DNA from 2 places in the Paraburkholderia sp. BR13444 genome. Region 1 is predicted to be linked to the other one. Evidence: riboswitches for the same ligand, from Rfam matches in the RefSeq annotation. Region 1 holds a riboswitch; the other holds the start of a gene.
The links. Region 1 has a riboswitch for cobalamin ahead of AB3X95_RS34515 (TonB-dependent receptor). Riboswitches for the same ligand answer to the same signal wherever they lie in the genome.
Positions count from the first base shown of each region.

Region 2: another riboswitch for cobalamin. It lies ahead of cobW (cobalamin biosynthesis protein CobW); the one in region 1 lies ahead of AB3X95_RS34515 (TonB-dependent receptor).

Region 1 is NZ_JBFPKM010000020.1:72,861-80,640, reverse strand. Features, by position in the region: gene AB3X95_RS34550 (LysR family transcriptional regulator) at 1-676, shown strand, start outside; gene lgt (prolipoprotein diacylglyceryl transferase) at 735-1,640, shown strand; gene AB3X95_RS34540 (SIMPL domain-containing protein) at 1,743-2,465, opposite strand; gene AB3X95_RS34535 (EVE domain-containing protein) at 2,722-3,180, opposite strand; RNA gene ssrS (6S RNA) at 3,319-3,500, opposite strand; gene AB3X95_RS34525 (cell division protein ZapA) at 3,579-3,893, opposite strand; gene AB3X95_RS34520 (ATPase) at 3,890-4,249, opposite strand; cobalamin riboswitch at 4,470-4,734, shown strand; gene AB3X95_RS34515 (TonB-dependent receptor) at 4,825-6,756, shown strand; gene AB3X95_RS34510 (iron ABC transporter permease) at 6,796-7,780, shown strand, end outside.
Region 2 is NZ_JBFPKM010000030.1:4,836-12,615, forward strand. Features, by position in the region: gene cobN (cobaltochelatase subunit CobN) at 1-2,174, opposite strand, end outside; gene cobW (cobalamin biosynthesis protein CobW) at 2,188-3,279, opposite strand; cobalamin riboswitch at 3,482-3,760, opposite strand; cobalamin riboswitch at 3,841-4,110, shown strand; partial or broken gene cobA (uroporphyrinogen-III C-methyltransferase) at 4,354-5,079, shown strand; gene AB3X95_RS38415 (cobalamin biosynthesis protein) at 5,143-5,577, shown strand; gene cobO (cob(I)yrinic acid a,c-diamide adenosyltransferase) at 5,574-6,176, shown strand; gene AB3X95_RS38425 (cobyrinate a,c-diamide synthase) at 6,180-7,532, shown strand; gene bluB (5,6-dimethylbenzimidazole synthase) at 7,516-7,780, shown strand, end outside.

The DNA of each region.
Region 1 (7,780 bases):
GACCGCGGATTACGGCCTGCTGCCGCTGCTGCTGCGCGATTTCGGCGCGCGGCATCCGCGCGTGCGGCTCGAGCTGACCGAGGCGACCAGCGACGTGCAGGTCGAGGAACTGGTGGCCGGGCGTATCGACGCGGGTCTGGTGATCGCGCCGCTGCCGTCGCGGCATGCTTCGCAGCTGTCGTGGCTGCCGATCGCGCGCGAGCCGCTCGTGATCGCGATGTCGACGGAGATGGCGCGAGGCTTGCAAGGCAGCGTGAACAAAAACGGTAAGGGCAAGCCAAATGACGACCCCGCCGCCGAATGGCTCGACACGCCCGTCAGCTTGCGCGATCTCGGCGACGCGCCGCTCGTGATCTTCCCGAGACGTCTCGCGCCAGGCTTTTATGACATCATTATGGATTGCTACGGCGTCGCAGGCCTCGCGCCGCGGATCGGCCAGGAGGCGATCCAGATGCAGACCATCGTGAGTCTCGTGTCGGCCGGCATGGGCGTCGCACTGGTGCCGCAATCGTTGCGTAACCTGCGGCGCACGGGCGTCGTGTACCGGCCGTTGTCCGAGTCGGTGCCCGCGATCGAAACGGGGCTCGTCTGGCGTACCGACGAGGTCAGCCCGGTGCTGGCGGGCTTCATCGACATCGTGCGCGCGCATGCGGCGAGCGTGGCGTCGCGCGTCTAGATCCCGCTTCCGATCCCTGTAAAACTGCTTTCGAACCTGAACTGCCCATAACTACACGATGCTCATTCACCCGAATTTCGACCCTGTCGCCATCCATCTGGGGCCGCTCGCCGTGCGCTGGTATGGCTTGATGTACCTCGTCGCGTTCGTCGCGGCGATCGTGGTCGCCCGGCTGCGGCTGCGGCTGCCGTACGTCGCCGCGCAAGGCTGGACCGCGAAGGACATCGACGACATGCTGTTCTTCGGCGTGCTGGGCACGATCCTCGGCGGCCGGCTCGGCTATGTGCTGTTCTACAAGGCCAGCTTCTATTTCGCGCATCCGCTCGACATCTTCAAGGTGTGGGAAGGCGGTATGTCGTTTCACGGCGGCTTTCTCGGCGTCACCATTGCGATGATGCTGTTCGCGTATCAGCGCAAGCGCTCGTGGCTGCAGGTCACCGACTTCGTCGCGCCGATGGTGCCCACGGGCCTCGCGGCGGGGCGGCTCGGCAACTTCATCAACGGCGAGCTGTGGGGCCGCGTGACCGATCCGGCCGCGCCGTGGGCGATGCTGTTCCCCGGCGCCGCGCCCGACGACGCAAGCTGGCTCGCCGCGCATCCGCAATTGGCCGCGCAATGGCATCTGAACGAAGTGTTTGCGCAATATCACATGCTGCCGCGGCATCCGTCGGAGCTGTACGAGATCGCGCTCGAAGGCGTGGCGCTGTTTTTCGTGCTGATTTTCTTCTCGCGCAAGCCGAAGCCGCTTGGCGCGATCTCCGCGATGTTCCTGATCGGCTACGGCCTCGCGCGCTTCACGGTCGAATTCGCGCGCGAGCCGGACGATTTCCTCGGCCTGCTCGCGATGGGGCTGTCGATGGGGCAATGGCTGTCGCTGCCAATGATCCTCGCGGGCATCGGCCTGATGGTGTGGGCGTATCGCCGGGGGCGGCGCGAGCCGGCGCAGGCGGTCGGCGCGAACTGAACTGCGCCCGGCCAGCGTAGCGAACGCTGCATGAAAAAACGCCACGGCTTCGATGGATGCCGTGGCGTTTCTCTTTGATGCGCTGGCGTTCGCGCGTGTGCGTCACTTCATCTGCACCGACCCCGACACGTTGACCGTCACCGTCGAGGTGCCGCCTTCGAGCGGCATCGGCGCGCTCTTCTCATCGGCGCCCATCGCGCGTGCGCTCATCATCATCGGACGCGGCATCACGCCGCTGTGATTCACGTTGACCTCGCGGATCGAATAGCCGCTAAAGCCGAACGCCTGCGACGATGCCGCGGCCTGCTCGCGAAACGATTTGATCGCCTCGCCGCTGAGCCGCTGTTCGGCGGCGCGCTGCGCTTCCGGCGACAGCGAGAAACGCACGTTACCCACCTGCATGATCGATGCCATCTGTCCGGCGAGCTTCGAAGCCGCGGCGAAGTCGCGCGATTCGAGCACGACTTCCGTGCGGCCGCGCCACGCCGAGATGCGTCCGTCGCGGTCCGTTGACGGGAAGATCGAGAACGCACCCGAGCGCGCGGTTACGCCGGCGACGGCGCGCGCCTTCTGCAATGCCGCGTCGGCACGTTGGTTCAGCGTCGACGTCAACGCCGACGGCTCGCTCGCTTCCTGCTCGTAAAACAGCGTGATTTCGACTTCGTCCTGCGGGACTTCCGCGCTCGCCTGCGCATTCAGCGACAGCACGCCCGAGGGCTGCGGCATCATGGTCTGCGCGCGAGCGGGCGCCGGGTTCAGCGCGAGCGCCACAGGCGCGCCAAAGGCGAGCGCGAGTGCGAGGGCCCGTGCGGTTTTTGTCGTCATGGCTGGAATCCTTGTTTGAACAGGTTGTGCACGTTCGACGCGTGCGCCGCGTGATGACGCGATGGTGGCGCGCGGTTTGACGGATGCGCTGGCGAATGGATCGGGATGCCGTCGAACGGTTGGTTCGAACTCGCGCTTTCGTCGAGCGATTAGGCGCGTCTTACTGGCGCTTGGTTCCCCAATTAGTACTTCGCCGCCGCATCGGAAATGATGGCCCGGACGCGATCACGACACGTGCCGCGTCGCGCATTTGCCCTTAAACCAGCTGTTTAGTGATGAAGCGCCATTCGGCGTCGGTCACCGGTGTGATCGACAGACGGTTGCCTTTGGCGAGCACGCGCATGTCCTGCAATTCGGCATGCTCGCGCAGCGCGGCAAGCGGAATCAGCGGGATTTTCTTCTTGAACACGACGTCGACGAGCATCCAGCGCGGCGTTTCCGGCGACGATTTCGCGTCGTAGTACGGACTCTTTTTATCGAACTGCGTCGGGTCCGGATACGCGGTCGACGAGACTTCCGCGATGCCCGCGATGCCGGGTTCCGGACAGCTCGAATGATAGAAGAGCACGCCGTCGCCGACCTGCATCACGTCGCGCATGAAGTTGCGCGCCTGATAATTGCGCACGCCGGTCCACGGCAAGGTGCGATGCGGTGCGTTGGCGAGGTCGTCGATGCTTGCTTCGTCCGGTTCGGACTTCATCAGCCAGTAGCGCATGAATCGGAGTGAGCGTGTGAGATTGAACGAGGCGCCAACAACAGGCGCGTGCGGAAAGCCCCTGAAACAGGCATTCAAACGAAACAACGACGACCAAAGAAAAACGGCATCGAACCGAAGTCCGATGCCGTTCCAGATAAGGTCCCCGCCTTAGCCGCTAGGCCGGCATCCTGAACCGAGGGTTCAGAATTGGTCGCAGTTAGCAACACTTCGGGTACATCAGACAGAGTGACGCGCACACCCGTGCTACAAATTTCCGCAACCGTGCACATGGCATTGGTTCAAGGAATATATGACCTTGGCGAACCAGGCAGGGAAGCTAAACCGATGAAGCTACAACACATACCGTTGAACAAGTGACCGGTTCGAAACCGGCCCGCTATTGAGTCAACTACTGCTTACTGCATGCTGTACTGCTCAATCACAGTACCTAGCTGTTCGTTCATTTGCTGCATTGTACGCCGGATTTCTTCAGCAGGAAATGCTTCTCCGTGTCGCACACTGCTTTGCAGCTTAAGCAGTTCCGATGCCAGCGACAGCGCCGCCATCACCGCGATGCGATCGGTGCCGCGCACATTGCTGCCGCTGCGGATTTTCTTCATCTCGGCGTCGACGCGCGCGACCGCCTCGAGCAGCGCGCCTTCCGTTTCAGGCGAACAGGCGAGACGGTAGGGTACTTCGAGAATCGATACTTCGATCTGCTTGGTGGTCATGCGCTTTCTCCGTGTCGGCTCACGTCGCCTTCCGCTTCCTCGTGTTCGGGCTGGGCGGACTCGAGCAGATCGAGCTGGTTATCCGGTTCGCTGCTTGCGCGTGCGCGCGGCAATTTTTCGAGAATCGCATTCAGGCGCACCTGAGCGTCGTCGATCTTGGCGGAAAGCGCGTCGCGTTCCGCTTGCAGTGCATCGCGCTCGGCACGCAATTGCGCGAGTTCGGTGTGCGTGGCTTGTACTTCGGCACGCGTTTGCGCGAGCTGCTCTTCGAGCGCGATCCGCGCTTCGTTGTGGCGCTTGCTGATCGCAATCAGCTTGCCGATGTTCTGGGAGAGTGATTCGAGTTCGGTGAGCATGTGCTGCGTCCTCTAAAGACATCGCATTTTAGCGCGGAATATTACAGGTTCCGACAATTGTCTCGTTTCGAGACGTAACAGCATCGCTTCATGCAGGTTCGTTGCGAGTCGTGTCGTCGACCATAAGATCAAAGACCGGCAATCCATCGGACAATAACCTGCATTCGACAGAACGGATCGCGCTCCGGTTGACCTTTCTTGACGCCCCGCGAAGCCGCTCCTACACTTCCCGCACTCTGGTGCCCGCGCGCGCTTTTCGGCGCGCGCAGTTAAACGGGAAGCAGGGCGCGCGCGGTGCCAAACCGGATGCGCGAACCTGCGCTGCCCCCGCAACGGTAAACGACCGCATGTGATGTGCTCATGCAGGTCGGTCCTTGTCGCACGGTTGGAAGTTCAATCTGCGAGTGTGCCACTGCGCGTCACGCGTGGGAAGGCGGGATCGATGTGTCGTAGCCCGGATACCGGCCAGAAAAGAGGGACGTCCCCCGCGAAAACGTTAAACATGGGGGACGCCTCGTGACGCGTCGGCCTGCGGGGAAGCAGGCCGCGCATGCCATCCACAGGAATGTCATCCCATGTTGTCCCCCATCGCCCGCGCGACGCTGCTCGCGTTCGCGAGCCTGCCGCTCGTCGCGCATGCGCAAAGCGCCGAGCCTGTGCCTTCATCGTCCGCTGCGGATGCAAGCACCGCGAATGCCCCAAACGTTGCCGATGCGGCCAATCCCGCTTCCGCCGATGCATCGGGCAACGTGCTGTCGCCGATCGTCGTGACCGCACAACGCGGAGCGCAAGCGTTGCGCGATGCGATCCCGCAGACCACGCAGTTCGATCAGCAGGACATCGCCGACACGACCGCGACCGATCTGCCCGGCCTGCTGCGACTCGCGCCCGGCGCGCAAATCTCGCGCACGGGTGGCCCCGGTTCGACCACGAGCCTCTTTCTGCGCGGCGCGTCGTCGACGCAATCGCTGCTGCTGATCGACGGCGTGCGCGTCGATTCGGTGAGTCTCGGCTCCGCTCAGCTCGCACAGATTCCGCTCGACCAGGTCGATCACGTCGAAGTCGTGAACGGCAACGTGTCGGCGTTGTACGGCTCGGGTGCGATCGGCGGTGTCGTGCAGGTGTTCACGAAAGACGGCGGCGATCATCCGCCGCGCTTCAATTTTTCGGTCGGCTACGGCAGCTATCACACGCAGACGCAAACGGCCGGCGTGAACGGAGCGCTCGATCAGGACGGCCGCACGACCTTCAACATCTCGCTCGCTCGCACGAAGAGCGACGGCTTTTCGTCGCTCGATCCGCTCGAGGCGCCGGGCGCGAATCCGAACGCGAACGGCAATCTGAACGAGAGCATCAGCGCGTCGTTGCGCCACAAGTTCACCGACAAGTGGGATGCGGGCATCAGCTACTTCCAGTCGAACAACAACAACAGCTACGACAATGCGTACGGCGTGCCAACCGATCTGAACAACCTCTATAGCAAGGTGCGTCAGGTATCGGTGTTTGCGAACGGCAAGCTGACCGACTGGTGGACCACCCGCTTCACGCTCGCCGAGGGCGACGACCGCAGCGTATCGAACACCAATGGCATCTACAACGACCGCTTCGATACCGACAATCGCCAGTACACGTGGCAGAACGATTTCGCGCTCGCCGCGAACCAGAAGCTGCAATTCGGCTACGAGCATCTCGACCAGACTCTCGACTCCGACACGTTCGCCGCGCCCGACCGTCACGTCGATTCGGTCTTCGCCGGCTACAGCGCACGCTTCGGCCGCAACCAGATTCAGGCCAACGTACGCCGCGACCAGTACTCCGATTTCGGCGGAGCGAACAGTTACTATCTCGGCTACGGTTTCGACATTACGTCGCACTGGAAGGTAACCGCAAGCTATTCCGATGCGTTCCGCGCGCCGAGCTTCGACGATCTGTACTATCCGATCAGCGGCAACCCGTCGATCCAGCCCGAGCGCAGTCACTCGGTCGAAGCCGGTTTGCAGTACGCGACCGATGCGCTCGGCGTGATGCGTCTGAACGCATTCCAGACGCGCTATACGAATCTGATCGACTACGTGCAGACGATCCCCGGCATCTATCTCGCGGAGAACGTCGGCCATGCGAAGGTGCAGGGACTCGAAGGATCGTGGAGCGGTCATGTCGGCAAGACCGACGTACGCGCGACATTGACGCTGCAGAACCCGGTCGATCTCGACAGCGGTACCGACCTCGTGCGACGCGCGCGACGCTTCGGGTCGTTCGCGGCGAATCGCAGCATCGGTGGATGGCGGGTTGGGGGCGAGTGGATCGTCAGCGGTCCGCGTCCAGACAGCACCGGCAAGCTCGGCGGTTATGGCATCGTGAATCTATCGGCGCGCTACAACATCACGAAGGCGTGGTACGTCAGCGCGCAAATCGACAATCTGTTCAACAAGGACTATGAGACGGCCTACTCGTATAACTCGCCGCGACGCGGTGCGTATGTCACGCTCGGCTGGCAGCAGCAGTGACGAGCGCGCCGGGTTGGCCGCATGCGTGAGGGCACGCGGATGAGTCGCGCGTCCGGTTCGCTGTCCGCCGCGATGGCAACGCCGCGCCCGATGAACGCGAAACGCGCGGCTGCGATCTGGCTTGGGCTCGCGCTCGCCGCCATCGCGCTGCTCGGCGCGTCGCTGGTGCTCGGCAGCGTGCCGCTCGCGCCGTCGCGCGTGCTTGCGGCGCTCGTGCCAACGCACACGTTCGGCGCTGCGGGCAGCGACGATCTCACCGGCGAAATCGTGCGCACGTTGCGATTGCCGCGCGCGCTCGCGGGCTTCGCGTGCGGCGCGTTGCTCGCGCTCGCCGGCGCGCTGCTGCAGGTGCTGCTGCGCAATCCGCTGGCCGAGCCGTACGTGCTCGGCGTGTCGGGCGGCGCGGCCAGCTTCGCGCTGGTCGCGATGATCGCGGGCGGCGCATGGTGGATCGTCGATGCGAGCGCGTTCGCGGGTGCGTTCGTGTCGATCCTGCTGGTGCTCGGACTCGCGCGTCGCGAACTGTGGCGCGGCGAGCCGCAGGACACGTCGCCGCGTTTGCTGCTGACGGGCGCGGTGATCGCGGCCGGGTGGGGCGCGATGATCACGCTGCTGCTCAATCTCGCGCCCGATAGCCGTCTGCGCGGCATGCTGTTCTGGCTGACCGGCGACCTCAATGGCGGCGCGCTGCCGTGGACCGCGCTGATCGCGCTCGCGCTCGTGTTGCTCGCGATCATGCCAGCCGCGCCGCGTCTGAACGTGCTGCTGCGCGGCGACGCAGCCGCGCAAGCGCTCGGCGTCGCGGTAATGCCACTGCGTTTGCGCGTGTACCTGGTCGCGTCGCTGGCGGCGGCCGCGGCGGTGACGACCGCGGGCACGATCGGCTTCGTCGGTCTCGTCGTGCCGCATATGCTGCGGCTCGCGTTCGGCAACGACCAGCGCATGCTGCTGCCGGCGGCTGCACTCGGCGGCGGTGTCGCGGTGATGGGCGCGGATCTGATTGCGCGGACCGTGATTGCGCCCG
Region 2 (7,780 bases), on a different contig from region 1:
TGTCCATCGCCGATGGGAAAGCGCCCGAGCGCGAGCAGCGTATCGCGTCGCTGCACGCCGCGCGGCGACTGCCCGAACGTATGCAGGCCATCGCGAATCTGCGCTTCCTTCAGCTCGCACAGCCACGCATCGACGCGCGTGAGCAGCGCGTCTTCATCGTCCTGTCCGTTCGGCGCCGCGAGACTCAGCTCTTCGTGCAGCCGATGCTCGACGATCGTCGTCAGAATCGTGCGACGCAAGAGCTTTGCGCGACGCGAATCGACCATCAATGCTTCGTAGTATTCGTCGACCTGCCGCTCGAGGTCTTGCAGCGGCCCATAGCTTTCAGCGCGCGTAAGCGGCGGCATCAGATGATCGATGATCACCGCCTGCGCGCGCCGCTTCGCCTGGCTGCCCTCGCCCGGATCGTTGACGATGAACGGATACAGATGCGGCATCGGCCCGAGAATCAGATCGGGCCAGCACGCATCGCTCAGCGCGACGCTTTTGCCCGGCAGCCACTCCAGGTTGCCGTGCTTGCCGACGTGCACGATCGCGTCGATGCCGAACTGGTGGCGCAGCCAGAAGTAGAACGCGAGGTACGCATGCGGCGGTACGAGCTCGGCATCGTGATAGCTCGCATAGTCGCCTTGTTCGCGCGAACGCGAAGGCTGAATGCCGACGAACACCTGCCCGCAGCGCCAGCCCGCGATCATGAAGCGGCCGCGCCGCAGCGTCGGGTCCTGGTCGGGCTTGCCCCAGCGCGCGTTCAACGCGTCGCGCACGCTCGCCGGCAATGCGTCGAAATGCGCGCGATAGTCGTCGAGTGCGAGGCTTTGCAAGGCCGGACGCAGATCGCGGACGACCGGATCGTTGGTCACGCCCTCGGTCAGCCTGTTCAACAACGCGTCGCCGCTGTCTGGCAATTCGCCGACACGATAGCCTTCATTGCGCAGCATCGACAGAATGCCGACCACCGATGCCGGCGTATCGAGCCCCACGCCATTGCCGATGCGCCCTTCGCTCAGCGGATAGTTCGCGAGAATCAACGCGACTTTCTTGTCGGCGTTATCGAGCGAACGCAGACGGCACCAGCGCCGGCTCAGCTCGGCGAGAAAGCGCACCCGTTCGAGGTCGGGCTGATAACGAACCACGTCGACCTGCGTATGCGCACAGCGATACGCGAGCCCCTTGAAACTGATCGCGCGCGTGATGATGCGCCCGTCTACTTCGGGCAGCGCGACGTGCATCGCGATATCGCGCGAATTGAGGCCGTGGTTGTCTTTCCGCCAATCGTCGCGATTGCCGCCGCTCAGGATCACCTGGAACACCGGCGCATCGCCGGCGAGTGCGAGCGGCTCGGGGTCGTCGATCGCGGACGCGGCGAACGCGGTGGTGTTCAGCACCAGCGCGACGCCATGTTGCGCGCACAGCGACTGCACGACATCGCGGCTCATCGCATCCTTCAACGACGTGATCGCGAGCGGCAGCGGATTGAGCCCTTGCGCTTCGAGCGCATCGATCAGCGCATCGAACACCGCGGTATTGGCGGCCTGCAGATGCGCCTTGTAGAACAGGATCGCGACAACCGGCGCGTCCTGCCGCCAGCGCGCCTGCCAGTCGGCGACCGTAGGCGTATCGCGCTCGGGGTGATACAGCGACGCGGCCGGCAATGCGCGCGGCGGCTCGGGCTCGCGCCCCCAACCGAGCGCGCGGTACGCGATACAGCGCAAAAACGCCTCGGCGTTCTGCGGACCGCCCTCGCGCAGATAGCGCCACAACTGCTGACACAACTCGGCGCTTGCGGTACTGCGCGCGAGCAGGTTCGGGTCCTCCTGCAGATCGCCGGAAAACATCGCGAGCGTTTGCTGTTTGCGCTGCGCGAGCGCGACGACCTGCTCGATGCCGTACGGCCAATACGCTTCGCCGCCGAGATGATCGACGACGACCACGCGCGCATGCTGCAACACGTCGTCGAGATAGAAATCGACCGAGGCCGGCTGACGCAGATACGTGACGTTCGCGAGCCGCACACTGGGAAAGCCGTCGCCGAGACGCGGCACCACGCTCGCGAGCAGCGACAGTGTGGTGTCGGCGGAACTGAGCACGACGATATCGGCGGGCTGCTGATCGATGCGGATCACGCCCTGCGTATCGTCGACGAAACCGCCCGGCGTCGTGCGCAGCAAATGCATGCTGGTGCGCCCGTTATGCCGTCGCGTTCGACGTCGCGCCGAGCGCCGCGTCGAACGCCTGTTGCAGCGCGGGTTGATCGAGGTCTTCGCCGATCAGCACGAAGCGGCTCAGGGCGTCGTCGCCGTTTTCGCCCGCCTGCCAGCGCCGGTCGAAGTAGCTGTCGAAGCGCCGGCCCACGCCTTGGATCACGAGGCGCATCGCCGCGCCCGGCAGTGCCGCGAAGCCTTTGACACGGTAAATCGTGTGGTTTTCGACCAGCGTCTGCAACGCGGCGAGCGCCGCGTCGCGCGACGGCACCGATGCCTGCACGACGACCGAATCGAATTCGTCGTGGTGATGATCGGGGTCGTCGGCGGAACCGTGGTGGTCGTGACGCAGATGGATCGTCTGTTCCGACGCCGCTTCGAGCCCCAGCAGCGTATGCAGGTCGAGCTGTCCCCGCTGCGCGCGCACGATCTTCACCTGCGGCGGAATCTCCGCGCGGATCGCGGCTTCCACTTCGTGCTGCCGCGCGTCGTCGATCAGATCGGTCTTGTTCAGAATCACCAGATCGGCAGCCGACAACTGGTCTTCGAACAGCTCGTGCAGCGGCGACTCGTGATCGAGATTCGGATCGGCCTTGCGCTGCGCATCGACGGCGACCGGGTTATCGGCGAACTGGCCGCTTGCGGCGGCCGGGCCGTCCACCACCGTCACCACTGCGTCGACCGTGAAGCCGTTGCGGATCTGCGGCCAGTTGAACGCCTGCACGAGCGGCTTCGGCAACGCGAGCCCCGAGGTTTCGATCAGCACATGATCGAGTTCGTCGCGCCGCTCCGCGAGCTTTTCCATCACCGGGAAAAACTCTTCCTGCACGGTGCAGCACAGACAACCGTTCGCGAGTTCATACAATTGCCCTTCGGTCTCGACGCCGTTTTCATCGCAACCGATGCCGCAGCCCTTGAGGATTTCGCCGTCGATGCCGAGTTCGCCGAACTCGTTGACGATCACCGCGATGCGCTTGCCGCCCGCATGCTGAAGGATGTGCCGCAGCAACGTAGTTTTGCCACTGCCGAGAAAGCCGGTAACGATCGTGACGGGAATCTTGCGCAATTGAGTTTGCATCGTGAGGTCCATCCCTTTGCGTTGCATCGGTCTGCCGCAAGTTCCGCGCATCGGTCGGCATCGGCTGGCGAATGGAGCGAATGAAGCACGCGCAACAGTACCAGCGATCACCAGACACGGGGACGAACGACGGCATTGCCGCGACAACGGAAATACAGAAAGCGGAACTGAGGTCATGAACGCGCCGCCGCATCCCCGCGGCGGTCGTTCTGCTTCTTCGGGCCGGTATCCGGGCTGGCGAAAGCGCCGCTTCCCCTTCCCGGACGAGTGGTTTCTCGTCCAGTGGTGATATGTCGACGCGACCTTGCGCGAGGACATCGAAGCCGGCACCGCGGCGCCCGGCTATCAAGCCGGAACCGCTTTTCGCTTACCGTTGCGGGGACAGCACAGGTTAGCCGCTCTAGCGCAGATGGCTCCCTGTTTCCCGTTTAACTGCATGCGCACGAACGCGCACGCGAGCACCCAAAGTGCGTGCGAGTGTAGGCCCCCGGGCATGCGCAGTCAAGGAACGCGGGGCGCCGGAAAGCGCCGCCGAGGCTTATCCGGCAAGGCGTCATGTGCTATCGTATGCGCGCGTTTGGTGCCCGCACATGCGCTCGCATGTGCAGTTAAACGGGAAACAGGCAGCGCGTCGCGCGTTCAACCTGTGCTGTCCCCGCAACGGTAAGTGACCTGCGGCGCGCGATTCGATTCGCCTTCGATTCCGCTGTGCCGCGCATGCGTTTTTTGATGCCACTGTCCCCGCGAATCCGCGGATTCGCAAACCGGGACGGGAAGGCGAAGCGCGTGAGGCCGCCAGCCCGGATACCGGCCAGACGCGGAGGCGGCGCCGCATGCATCCGTGCATCGGGTTGCGCCGCCGGCCGCCGGAATCCGCGGGGAACGGATGTGAAGGCGTAGAAACGTGGCATCGCGTGTGTCGTGGTGTTCTCTCTGAAGAATCCGCCGCGAACCGCACGAGTGGCCGCGCCCCGATTCGCCGTACCGCATGACATCCATATTCACCGCCGCGTGCTCCGTCGCACGCCGCTTCTCTCCCCCCAGCTCCGCATGGCATGCGCCATGCACGCCGCGATGACGCGCGCCTGGCTGATCGGCGCCGGTCCCGGCGACGTCGAACTGATGACCCTGAAGGCCACCCGTGCGCTCGCGCAGGCCGATGTCGTGCTGGTCGACGATCTGGTCAATCCCGACGTACTGCAGTTTGCAAGCGCCAACGCGCAAGTCGTATACGTCGGCAAGCGCGGCGGCCATCCGTCGACTCCGCAAGCGGACATCGTCGCGCAAATGCTCGGGCATCTGCGCGCGGGACGCAGCGTGGCGCGGCTCAAAGGCGGCGATCCGTTCGTGTTCGGCCGCGGCGGCGAAGAATTGCAGGCGCTGCAGGCGGCCGGTATCGAAGTCGACGTGATCAACGGCATCACGGCCGGCATCGCCGCGCCCGCGACGCTCGGCATCGCGGTCACGCATCGCGATTACGCGCAGGGCGTCGTGTTCGTCACCGGCCACGGCGCCGGCGGTGGCGAGCCGGACTGGGCCGCGCTCGCCGCGACGCGCATGACGCTCGTGATCTATATGGGCATGCGGCGGCTCGGCGAAATCGTCGGCGCGTTGCTCGCGGCCGGCATGTCCGCCGATACGCCCTGCGCGGCGATCGAATCGGCGACGCGGCCGGAGCAGCGTCACGTGCTCGCGCCGCTGCGCGAGTTTGCCGAGGCGGTCGTGCGCGCGGGGCTCGGCTCGCCGGCGATCGTCGTGATCGGCGGCGTGGCCTCGTTCGCGCTTGCGCGTGATGCGGCCAAACGCGACGGCCGAGTCGATCACGAACAAGCTGCGAGCGCGATTAAAACGCTGAGCGTCGGCATAGGTTGCCGCTTGCACAGCGATGCGGCTGACATCGAAGCCGCCGTGCGCGCAGCTCTCGGTTCGAATGCCTTCGAGCAGATCCACACCATCGCGACGATCGACGCCAAAGCCAACGAAGCAGGTCTGCTCGAATTCTGTTCGCGCCATCAACTACCGCTGCAACTGTTCAGCCGCGAGCAGATCGCCGCCGCACCGGTCGCGTCGCCGTCGGCGGCCGCGCGCGCGCATCTTGGTGTCGACGGTGTGTGCGAACCATGTGCGCTACTGGCGGCAGCAGCGTCGGTCCGCGCGACAATCGCGCAAAACGCACGTCTGGTCGTACACAAGACCACGCACGCCGGCATTACGGTCGCGATTGCGGCGGCCAGCGACAGCGCACCCGGCGACGTAGCGCCCTTCCATCCCGCCCCTCAAGACCAGGACCTCCGATGAAAACCGATCCCGAATCGCATCAACGCATGACCGAACGGCGCCGCGAAGGCCACGAAAAGAAGCAGGCCAGCGCCACCGTCGAAAAAGGCCTGCTGATCGTCAACACCGGCACCGGCAAGGGCAAGAGCACGGCCGCGTTCGGCATGGCCGTGCGGGTGCTCGGCCACGGCATGCGGCTGGGCGTCGTGCAGTTCATCAAGGGCGCGCTGCATACGTCGGAGCGCGATTTCCTCGGCGCGATCGCGCAATGCGATTTCGTCACGATGGGCGACGGCTACACGTGGAACACGCAGAACCGCGAAGCCGACATGGCGACCGCGCGCAAGGGCTGGAACGAAGCGCGGCGGATGATCGAAAGCGGCGACTATCAGATGGTGATCCTCGACGAACTGAACACCGTGCTGAAGTACGAGTACCTGCCGCTCGACGAAGTGCTCGCCGTTATCAATGCGCGCGCGCCGATGCTGCACGTCGTCGTGACCGGGCGCCATGCGCCCGACGCGCTGATCGAAGCCGCCGACCTCGTCACCGAAATGCGCGCGATCAAGCATCCGTATCGCGAGCAGGGTGTGAAGGCGCAGCGCGGCGTGGAGTTCTGAGCGATGTCCGCGCCCCCCAACGGGACTTCCTTCGGGGCGCCCCCCAAGGGGACTCGCTCCGCAGCGTGCCCCGCGCTGTTCATCAGCGCGCCCGCCTCGGGACAAGGCAAGACCACGATCACCGCGGGTCTCGCGCGCTATCACCGGCGGCTCGGACGTCGCGTGCGCGTGTTCAAGACCGGGCCGGATTTTCTCGACCCGATGATCCTCGCGCGCGCGAGCGGCGCGCCGGTGCTGTCGCTCGATCTATGGATGGTCGGCGAAAGCGCGTGCCGCAACCTGCTCGCGCAGGCGGCACAAGAAGCCGATCTGATCCTGATCGAAGGCGTGATGGGCCTGTTCGACGGCACGCCGAGCAGCGCCGATCTGGCGACCACGCTCGGCGTGCCGGTGCTTGCGGTGATTTCTGCGCAGGCGATGGCGCAGACCTTCGGCGCGCTCGCGTTCGGCCTTGCGCGCTTCAGAGCGCAACTGCCGTTTCATGGCGTGCTCGCGAATCGCGTCGGTTCGGCCCGTCACGCGCAGATGCTGCAGGAAGCGCTGCCGCCCGAACTGCGCTGGTGCGGCCACATCGCCGCGAGCGACGAAATCACGCTGCCCGACCGGCACCTCGGCCTGCATCAAGCCGATGAGATCGACGATCTCGAAGCGCGCCTCGAACACGCGGCGGATACGCTCGCGTCGACCGCGCTCGCCGAACTGCCGCCGCCGGTCGATTTCGGCGCACCGTCGCCCGAGGTGCTGCCGCGTCTGCTCGAAGGCACGCACATTGCGATCGCGCGCGACGCCGCGTTCTCGTTCATCTACCCCGCCAACGTCGCGCTGCTCGAAGCGCTCGGCGCGCGGCTCAGCTATTTCTCGCCGCTTGCCGACGAAGCGTTGCCCGCCGACACGCATGCGCTCTATCTGCCGGGCGGCTATCCCGAACTGCATATGGCGACCCTCGCGGGCAACATGAGCAGCGCGGCATCGATCCGCGCGCACGTCGCGGCGGACAAACCGGTGGTCGCCGAATGCGGCGGCATGCTCTACCTGCTCGACACCCTGACCGACGCGCAAGGCACGCGCACGCGGATGCTCGGCCTGCTGCCCGGTCACGCGACGATGCAAACGCGCTTCACGTCGCTCGGCATGCAGCAGATCGACGGCCTGCACGGCACGCTGACCGGCCACACGTTCCACTACTCGAAGCTCGCCACACCGCTCGAACCGCAGCGCTTCGCCACCCGCGCGCACAGCGACACCCCCGGCGAAGCGGTGTTCCGCGTGGGCCCGATTGTGGCAACCTATATGCACGCTTACTGGCCCTCCAACCCGGCTTTCACGGCCGCCCTCTTTCATGGCGAAGCCTTTTGACGACTCCGAGCGCGAGGCGGTCTATCGCGCGATTTACGAACGCCGCGACATGCGCCACTTCGTACCCGATCCGGTCGATCCGGCGGTGCTGCGGCGTCTGCTCGACGCGGCGCATCATGCGCCGAGCGTCGGCTACATGCAGCCGTGGCGCGTCGTGCGCATCACCGATGCGGCGCTGCGCACGGGCTTGCGCGACATCGTCGAGCGCGAACGGCTCGCTACCGCCGACGCGCTCGGCAAGCGCCGCG